One region of the Micromonospora sp. ATLC16 genome, then DNA from elsewhere that is predicted to be linked to it. Evidence: riboswitches for the same ligand, from Rfam matches in the RefSeq annotation. Region 1 holds a riboswitch; the other holds the start of a gene.

The links. A riboswitch is a leader RNA that binds a small molecule or an ion and turns the genes downstream of it on or off. The one in region 1 is predicted to bind thiamine pyrophosphate.
Region 2: it holds a riboswitch for thiamine pyrophosphate, as region 1 does, so the genes downstream of both, AC2CHE_RS13365 (thiamine phosphate synthase) here and AC2CHE_RS12200 (ECF transporter S component) in region 1, are expected to answer to the same signal.

Annotation. Positions count from the first base shown of each region.
Region 1 covers NZ_JBXUOW010000022.1:66,778-71,471, forward strand. Annotated here, with positions in the region: gene AC2CHE_RS12190 (energy-coupling factor transporter transmembrane component T family protein) at 251-1,051, opposite strand; gene AC2CHE_RS12195 (ABC transporter ATP-binding protein) at 1,048-2,487, opposite strand; gene AC2CHE_RS12200 (ECF transporter S component) at 2,583-3,173, opposite strand; TPP riboswitch at 3,246-3,351, opposite strand; gene AC2CHE_RS12205 (permease) at 3,682-4,623, shown strand; gene AC2CHE_RS12210 (TIGR03943 family putative permease subunit) at 4,620-4,694, shown strand, end outside.
Region 2 covers NZ_JBXUOW010000026.1:55-4,748, reverse strand. Annotated here, with positions in the region: gene AC2CHE_RS13370 (ThuA domain-containing protein) at 1-3,224, opposite strand, end outside; TPP riboswitch at 3,553-3,662, shown strand; gene AC2CHE_RS13365 (thiamine phosphate synthase) at 3,657-4,283, shown strand; partial or broken gene AC2CHE_RS13360 (FAD-dependent oxidoreductase) at 4,277-4,694, shown strand, end outside.

The DNA of each region.
Region 1 (4,694 bases):
TGATGTTCGAAAAGCCTAAACGGTCTCGGGCTGGTGCCGCTGTCCCGCCTTCTGTCGTCCACCTGACAGAAGTGCTGCGCGCGACCTGGTTCACGCTTGAATCGACGCGGACACGATGACGTGGAGCATTGCCGCTGCCGGTCGGGCCGGAGTGACGCTCGCGGGTGAGGCTACGGGTGCCGGCCGGGGTCGAAGCCGCCAGCACCCATCGCCGCGCAGGTGCCGGCTCGACGCGTACTGGCGGGCGGGTTCAGCCGATCAGCGGGCGGAAGATGCCGAGCGCCACGCTGACGGCCAGCGCGGCCCCGGCGGTCGCCGTCGCGCCGACGACGAGCAGCCAGTCGGCCGCCACGAAGCGCTGTCGGCGGGCGAAGGTGCGCGGCACCCCACTGTCGAAGCCCCGGGCGTCCATCGCCACGGCGAGCCGGGTGCCCCGCCGGATCGCCCCGACCAGCAGCGCGAACGCCGTCGAGACGAACAGTCGCAGCCGGGCCACCGGACTACGTCCGGCCTCGACGCCACGTGCCCGACGGGCCATGGTGATCATGTGCCACTCCTGGCCGAGCAGCGGCACCAACCGGAACGCCGCCAACGCGCCGATCGCGAACCGGGCGGGTGCCCTGGCGTTCTGCACCAGCGCGTCGGCCAGGTCCGTCGGGTCGGTGGTGGCGAAGACGATCACGCCGGGTAACGCCACCGCGAACAGCCGCAGCACCAAACCGAGCGCGGTGACCAGCACCCCCGAGGTCACCACGACCGGCCCCGCGTCGAGCAGCACCCGGCCCGAGCGGTCGGCGGCGAAGAGCACCAGCGTGACCAGGATGCCGCCGCCGGCGGCCAGCAGTGGCCAGGCCCGCCGGGCCAGCAGCCCGGGGTGCACCCCGAACAGCGGCAGCACCGCCAGCTCCACGGCGATCGCGATGGCCGGCGTGACCGGGTCCAGCGTGGCCATCAGCGGAAACGCGAACAACATTGCCGCTGCCAGTTTGGCCACCGGATTGCGCCGGGCCAGCGGCGCGCCCGGCCGGGCGATCGGCTCCAAGGTGATCATCGCGACTCCGGTACCGGGCCGGGGGGAGCGAGGGCCAGCGTACGGTCGGCCAACGCGGCCACGAAGTCGGCGTCGTGGGTGACGGTGACCAGGCCGTGACCGGCGTCGCGCAGATCGGCGAGGAGATCCACCAACTCACGCCAGGTGCGCCGGTCCTGGCCGAAGGTGGGCTCGTCGCAGATGAGCAGGCGGGGCGCGGTGGCCAGGGCGGTCGCCACGCTCAGCCGCCGCGCCTCGCCACCGGAGAGGGTGTACGGGTTGGCGGCGGCGAGCCGATCCAGCCGCAGCCGACTCAACAGTTCCGTGACGCGGTCCTGCACCGCCGATTCGGAGACCCCGGTCCGGCGCGGTCCCAGGGCCAACTCGTCGAAGACCGTACCGGTGACGAACTGGTGCTCGGGATTCTGGAACACCGAGCCGATCCGGCGGGTCAGCGCCGGTGCCCGCCAACGGTGCGGCGCGGTCCGCGAGTCCACTCCGGCCAGTTCCCGGCTCGCCGCCAGCCGCCCGGTGCCGGGCCGGAGGAGTCCGCCGAGCAGCAACGCCAGGGTGGACTTCCCGGCACCGTTCGGCCCGAGCACCGCGAGCGCCTCACCGGCGCGTACGGTCAGGTCGGTGGCGGCCAGCCGGGGTGGCTGACCGACCTGTTCGGCGGTGAGCAGCGCCTCGCCGGCCGGGCCGGCGGCCCGGCGCGGCGGGATCTCCCGGCCGGGCACCCAGACCCCCTCGGCGGCGAGGGCGTCGCCGTGCGCGGCGAAGACCGCCTCCGGTGGGCCGTCGGCGCGGACCCCGCCACCGGGTTCGAGCACCACCACCCGGTCTACCAGGGGCAGCGCCTCGGCGACCCGGTGTTCGACCAGGATCAGGGTGGTGTCGGCGTCCACCGCCCGGGCGAGCGCTGCGCGGATCAGGGCGGCACCGGCCGGGTCGAGGTTGGCGGTGGGCTCGTCCAGCAGCAGCAGGCCGGGACGCAGCGCCAGCACCCCGGCCAGGGCGAGGCGCTGCTGTTCGCCGCCGGAGAGCGCCGCGGTGGGCCGGTCCCGGTGGTACGGGAAACCGACCCGGTCCAGTGCCCCGTCCACTCGCGGCCAGATCTGTCCGGCCGGCACGCCCCGGTTCTCCAGCCCGAACGCCACGTCGTCGCCGCTGCGGGCCATGACGAGCTGGGACTGCGGGTCCTGGAAGACGATGCCGACCCGGTCCCGGGCCTCGCCGACCGGCCGGCCGTCGATCTCGATGGCGCCTTCCCGCTCCCCGGAGTCCTCGGGCAGCAGCCCGGCCAGCGCCGCCAGCAACGTGCTCTTGCCCGCCCCCGACGCCCCCAGCAGCAGCACCCGCTCACCGCGCTCCACCCGCAGCTCAACCCCACGCACCGCCCAGCCACGCCTGCCGGCATGCCGCCACCCGAACCCCCGCACCCCCACCCCGTCACCCATTCCACCCTCCTTCCTCCCTGTTGATCATGAGGTTGACGGTTGATCTGGAGATCAACTTGGCCGTCAACCTCATGATCAACCTGAATGGCTTCGGGTCAGACGAGGGGGCGTTCGCGGGCGGCGGGGAAGCGGTCGAGGGCGCCGGTGCGGGTGAGGGCGCGGGTGAGGGCGTACGCGCCGGCGCCGGCGATTGCGGTGGCGCTGATGATGGTGAGCGCGGCGTAGGGCAGGCGGTAGGTGGCGATGTCGCGTTCGGCGTTCCAGTAGACGAAGTCGAAGATCGCCGCGCTCAGGCCGGTCAGCGCGCCGGCCAGCAGGGCGGCCGGCAGTCGGTAGGACCGGTACCGGAAGGCGGCGAAGGCCAGTTCGGCGCCGAGACCCTGCATCAGGCCCTGCAGCAGGACGATGGTGCCCCACTGGTTGCCCAGCAGGGCCGAGACGATCGCCGCCAGCAGTTCGCAGTACAGCGAGGCGCCGGGCTTGCGGATGACCAGGCCGCCGAGCACGGCCGGCACCAGCCAGACACCGTAGATGAGGGTCTGTGCCGGCGGGAAGAAGCTGAAGGCGCCCTCGGTGGCGCTCCACACCACGCCCCAGGCCCAGAAGATGACGCCGAAGGCGACGGCGATGACCGACGCCACCACGATGTCGATGGTGCGCCAGCGGTTGTTGTCGGTGGTCTGCACGATGATTGCTCCCAGTCCAGATGCGAACCAGGCAAGACGCACGCCCCGGCCGGCGGCGCCGAACGGTGGCGGGCTGGAGGTGGACCGAACTCCCTGCGCTGGCATTACCCAGATCAGGTGCGGAGGGTCTGCGGGCGGACCCGCACTCTCAGCGCTGTGCGCTCCCCTGTCGGAGGTGTTGTCTGTCCCGCCGACGCTAACACCACGGAAGATCCACCGGCAATGTGATCTGCCCAGGTCACGACGGGTGCTCGCATCCGGCTGGTCTGGTGGGCCGGTAGGCCGGCGAGTTCGGCCGAATCTGTGACATCCATCGACGTCATCCGCAACGAACGGTAATCTCAGTCCGCCGATCCGCCACGGCCGAAGGATGACGGGTGACCACAGACACTGACCGGGCCGTGCCGGATGACCCGGAGGGCCGGGCCTCGCCCGGGGGCATCGACACCGAAACCGTCCTGCGGACCCTGCCGCGGCCGAGCCGCCCCGGCGCTGGCTCGGTGACCGGATCGGCTCGGTGGAGGTCCTGGCGGCGCTGCTGATCATCCTGATCATCTTTCGGGAGCCGATCGCCGCCGCCCTGGACGATCCCCGCATCCAGACCTGGACCACCGTCTTCGTCTCGATCATGGTGCAGGCGGTGCCGTTCCTGGCCTTCGGAGTGCTGCTCTCCGCCGTGATCGCGGTCTTCGTACCCCGATCCTTCTGGGCGAAGGCGTTGCCCCGACACCCGGCGCTGGCGGTGCCGGCAGCCAGCGCGGCCGGGGTGGTGCTGCCGGGCTGCGAATGCGGCTCGGTGCCGATCGCCGGGTCACTGATCCGGCGGGGCGTCACCCCGGCCGCCGCGCTGGCGTTCCTGCTCGCCGCCCCGGCGGTCAACCCGATCGTGCTCACCGCCACCGCGGTCGCCTTCCCGAACAACCCCGAGATGGTGCTTGCCCGGGGCGTCGCCAGCCTGATCGTCGCCATGATCATGGGTTGGCTCTGGCTGCGGCTCGGGCGTACCGAATGGATCAGGATGCCGCGCCGGCCGGAACTGGACGACGCGTCCCGGGGCCGGGCCTTCTGGGCCGCCGTCCGTCACGACGTGACCCACGCCGGTGGTTTCCTGGTGCTCGGCGCGATGGCCTCCGCCAGCATCAACGTGCTGGTGCCGGAGCGGTGGTTGCAGACCCTGGCCGACAACGCGTGGCTGTCGATCCTGGCGCTGGCGTTGCTCGCCGTGCTGCTCTCGCTCTGTTCGGAGGCCGACGCCTTCGTCGCCGCCTCGCTGTCCCAGTTCTCGCTCACTTCCCGGCTGGTCTTCCTGGTGGTGGGGCCGATGGTCGATCTCAAGCTGATCTCGATGCAGGCCGGCGTGTTCGGCCGCCGCTTCGCGTTCCGGTTCTCGCCGACCACCTCCGTGGTGGCCGTGCTGATCGCCGCCGGCGCCGGGGCGGTGCTGCTGTGAACCGGCAGGCGCAGGCGGTGATCCTGTTGCTGCTCGGCGGCGCGGTGATCCGGGCCAGCATCACCGACCTC
Region 2 (4,694 bases), on a different contig from region 1:
GTCCCGCTGGTCGGGGTGGCCGAGGCGGTGACCGCAGGCGGGGCGTTGCCGCTCACTCCGGGGCCGACGAAGTCCAACCAGTTGACATTGAACAGGGTGCCGGAGCCGCCGCTCGGATCCCGGGCGACGAAGTACAACGCACCCTCCGCGGCGGCGCCGTTGGGTATCTGCGCCGTGACGTCGGTGTACGTCTGCCACCCTCCGGTGCCGGTCACGGTGGCGGTGGTGATCAGCGGCCCGTCCGCGGCCCCGGCGCGTACCTCGATGCGGCCACCGGAGGTTGCCGAGGCGACCCGGAACCGAATCGAGGTGAGGCCGGTCAGACTGGCCGGACTCACCGACCACCAGTCGCCGTCCTCGATGAATCCGATGTTCTGCCCACCGCCGGCCGTGTCACCGGTGGTCTCCCGCTCCACTCCGGCGGTGCCGCCCCCGGTGGCGCCTGCCACCCGCCCGGTGGCGGAGTAGTACTCGGCCTGCGTGTGTTTCGGCTGAAGGACCACAAGCGCCCGGCCGGTCTGCGGCTCGGCCCCGTCGGACCCGCCCTTGTCGGTGTAGGTCGCCTCCAGCACGGTGAAGACGTTCGCCTCCTCGCCGTGACCGTCGGCGAGCTGGGTCTGCACCGTGCCGGTGCAGCCCGTGTGCCGCTCCAGCGGGTGGGCGTGCTCGTCGTGGCCGAGCAGGACCTGGAGTTCGACGTCGTCGCAGTCGATCGTCCCGTCCTCCGGGTCGGTGACCTTGATGGTGTAGGCGACCTGGTCACCCCAGTCGAAGAAGCCACCGTCCGGCGGGAACTCGATGGTGACGGTCGGTGCGGTGTTGCCGACGGTGATCGGCACGTTCGCCACCGCGCTCCGTCCCGCCGGGTTGGTCACCCGGAGCTGCGCCGTGTAGCTGCCGGACTCGGTGTACGTGTGGGTCGGGTTGGCCTGGGTGGAGGTGCCGCCGTCGCCGAACGTCCAGGCGTAGGTGAGTGCTCCGCCGTCGGGGTCGCGTGAGCCGGCGCTGGAGAAGGTGACGGCGAGCGGTGGCGCTCCGGTGGTGGGGTTCGCCGAGGCGACCGCGATCGGGGCGCGGGCACCGGCGGTGTAGTCGATCCGGTAGACGCCGGAGTTGTCGTTGTCGCCGCCGAAGCCGCTGCCCCACTCGATCAGGTACAGCGCGCCGTCGGGGCCGAACTCGAAGTCCATCGGCCGGACGAAGGTCATCTGGTCGAGGATCCGGTTGATGTCGACGAGGGACTTGCCGTCCCGGCTGACCTGCATGGTGTACATCCGCGACTGGTTCCACTCGCCGAACATGGCCTTGCCGTCGAAGTACGCCGGCCACTGGCGGCGGGACGAGATCGACGGGTCGTACCGGTAGACCGGTCCGGCCATGGGCGCGCCGCCGCCGCCGATCTCCGGGTACCGGGAGTCACCGTTGTAGCCGTAGTCGACGGTGGCCGGGATGGCCGCTGGCAGGTTGGTCAGGCCGGTGTTGTTCGGCGAGTTGTTCACCGGCGCGGCGCAGTTGAACTTCGATCCGCTCGGGCCGGACGGGAACTGGTAGTCGTTGTACGCCTGGTTCGACCCGTGGCAGTACGGCCAGCCGAAGTTGCCGGGCCGGTCGACGATGTTCCACTCCACCAGGCCCGCCGGGCCCCGGTTCGGGTTGGTGGTGGTGGCATCCGGGCCGTAGTCGGCGACGTAGAGCACGTCGGTGACCGGGTCGATGCCCACCCGGAACGGGTTGCGCAGGCCCATCGCGTAGATCTCCGGCCGGGTCCGCGCGGTGCCCGGGGCGAAGAGGTTGCCGGCCGGGATGGTGTACGTGCCGTCGGCCTGCGGCCGGATCCGGAGCACCTTTCCGCGCAGGTCGTTGGTGTTCGCGGCGGTGCGCTGGGAATCGTAGTCCGACCGGCCGGAGCGCTCGTCCAGCGGGCTGTAGCCACCGGACTCGAAGGGGTTGGTGTTGTCCCCGGTGGCCAGGTACAGGTTGCCGGCCGAGTCGAAGACCATCGTCCCGCCCATGTGGCAGCAGGTGTTGCGCTGCGTGGGCACCTCCAGGACGACCCGCTCGCTCGACGGGGCGATCGTGTCCCCGGTGACGGTGAACCGGGACAGGTGGTTGCGGGAGCCGCCCGCGCTCGGGGCGTAGTAGAGCCAGACCCACCCGTTGCTGGCGAAGTCGGGGTCGAGTCGGATGCCCAGCAGGCCGTCCTCGTTGCCGGCGAAGACGCTCAGCCGCAGCGCGGTGACCGTCTGGCCGGTGTCCGGCTTGATGATCTGCACCCGACCGTCGCGTTCGATGTAGAAGACCCGGCCGTCGGGGGCGATGTCCAGCTCCATCGGGTTGCTGGTGTTGCTGTCCAGCGTCACCTTCTCGAAGTTGGCGGCCCGGCCGGCGCCGCAGTCGGCGTGCACCGCCCCGGCCGCGGTCTGGATACCACCGAGCAGGTGTTGCCGGAACTCGGCGTTGGTGAAGGACTCCTGGGTGTGCCCGCCACCGGTGTACCAGGACCGGCCGCCGTCGAAGTTCTGGCACCAGGCGATCGGGTGGTCGTGCCCCATCGCCCCGCTGCCCGGGCTGTAGCTGCGCTCGTCGAGCGAGGCCAGCACCTGCACCTGACGGGCGCGGGGGTTGGTACGGAAGTTGTACCACTCGTCGTATCGGGACCACCGGTCCGGCAGGTGCCGGGTCGACTCGTGGGTGGTGTCCTCGACCTTCACCGTGGCCGTCTGGTTGGCCGGGTGGTTGTTGAAGTAGGCGCCGACCAGTTGGCCGTACCAGGCCCAGTCGTACTCGGTGTCGGATGCGGCGTGCACGCCGACGTATCCGCCACCCGCGCGGATGTAGCGCTCGAAGGCCGCCTGCTGGCTGGCGTTGAGGACGTCACCGGTGGTCGACAACCAGATGACCGCCTGAAACCTGGCGAGGTTGGTGTCGGTGAAGGCGGCGCCGTCCTCGGTGGTGGTGACGGTGAACCCGTTCGCCGTGCCGAGTTGCTGGATCGCGCTGATGCCGGCCGGGATGGAGTCGTGGCGGAATCCGGCGGTCTTGGAGAAGACCAGGACGGAGTACGGCTCCGCCTCCGCCGCGGCGACCGGATCGGTGGGGCGGGCGGCCTGGGCGGCGGCGGTGCCGGCGATCGGGGCCGGTGCGGCGGCCAGGATGAGTACAAGGGCGAGTAGCGCCACGGTCAATGCGGCGAGCGGGGCTCGCCGCCGACTGGGTCGGGGCACGAAGATCTCCTCTGTCCGTGGGACGGTTCGGAGTGGCGGCGGTGGTCACTCCGCGTCGGTCCGAGCGCCCATACCTGACGAGCGAGGTCTGGGTGGCGACAAGCCGATCCGATCACTTAATTTGCGTTAGTGAATCTAGGTTCGAGCAAGGTGAAACCTTGTAACGTTTTGGTAACGAGCAATCTTGTATTGGTGTGAGTCGCTACATATCGGTGTCTTCTTCTGGTCGCCGTGCTGCTGCGAGTCGGCATGACCGGGCAGCCCGCGCCCCCTGCCGGCGGCGCAGGACGGGCTTGGCGGAGCCGGCGAAACGACGTACGGTGACACCCAACGAACCCACGGGAGCCCGGTGTACCGGGCTGAGAGGGGGGCTGTGAGCCCCCGACCGTCGAACCTGATCCGGGTAATGCCGGCGCAGGGAGGAGTGTTGCCGTGCCGTCCCTGGGGCGACTGCATCTGATCACCGACACCCGACCCGGGCGGGATCCGCTCGCCGTGCTCCGGGCCGTGCTCCCGGCGGCCCACAAGCAACTGGTGGTGCAGGTCCGCGTCGAGGACAGCGCCACCGACCGGCAGGCGTACGAGCTGACCCGGCAGGTGTTGGCCCTGGTCACGCCGTACGGGGTGCCCTGCCTGGTCAACGACCGACTGCACGTGGCCTTGGCCACCGGCGCCGCCGGTGGTCACGTAGGTACCGACGACCTGCCCGTGGCGGCGGCCCGGGAGGTGCTCGGCCCGACGGCGGTGCTGGGCGCCACCGCGCGGGAACCGGCAACCGCGCTCGCCGCGGTCACCGCCGGAGCTAGCTACCTGGGCGTGGGACCGTGCCGCGCCACCGCCACCAAGGACGGGCTGCCACCGCCGATCGGCGCGGCCGGTGTTCGGGCGGTGGCCGAGTCGGTCGAGGTACCGGTGATCGCCATCGGTGGGGTGACGGCGGCGGACGTGCCCGAGTTGCGGGCCGCTGGCGCGTACGGGGTGGCGGTGGTCGGTGCGCTCTCCGGCGCCACCGATCCCGCCCGCGTCGCCGCCGAGCTGGTTCGGACGCTGACATGTTGACCGGGTGCCCCGCCACCGGCGATGTGGCGCCGCAGCACCGGCCCGACGTGGCAGTCGTGGGGGGCGGGCCGATCGGGTGGGCGGTCGCCTGGCGGTGCGCGGCGCGCGGATTGCGGGTGGTCGTGCACGATCCGGCGCCCGGGTCGGGTGCCTCGCATGTGGCCGCCGGCATGCTGGCACCGGTCGCCGAGGCGTACTTCGGCGAGCGGGAGCTGACCGCCCTGCTTACCGAGTCGGCCGGCCGCTGGCCCGGGTTCGCCGCCGAACTGACCGAGGTGACCGGCACCGACATCGGCTACCGGACCGAGGGCACCCTGATGGTCGGGCTGACCGCCGACGACCTCGCCGAGGCGCGTCGGCTCTGGGCGTACCAGCAGGAATTGGGGTTGCCGGTGACGCCGCTGCGCCCGT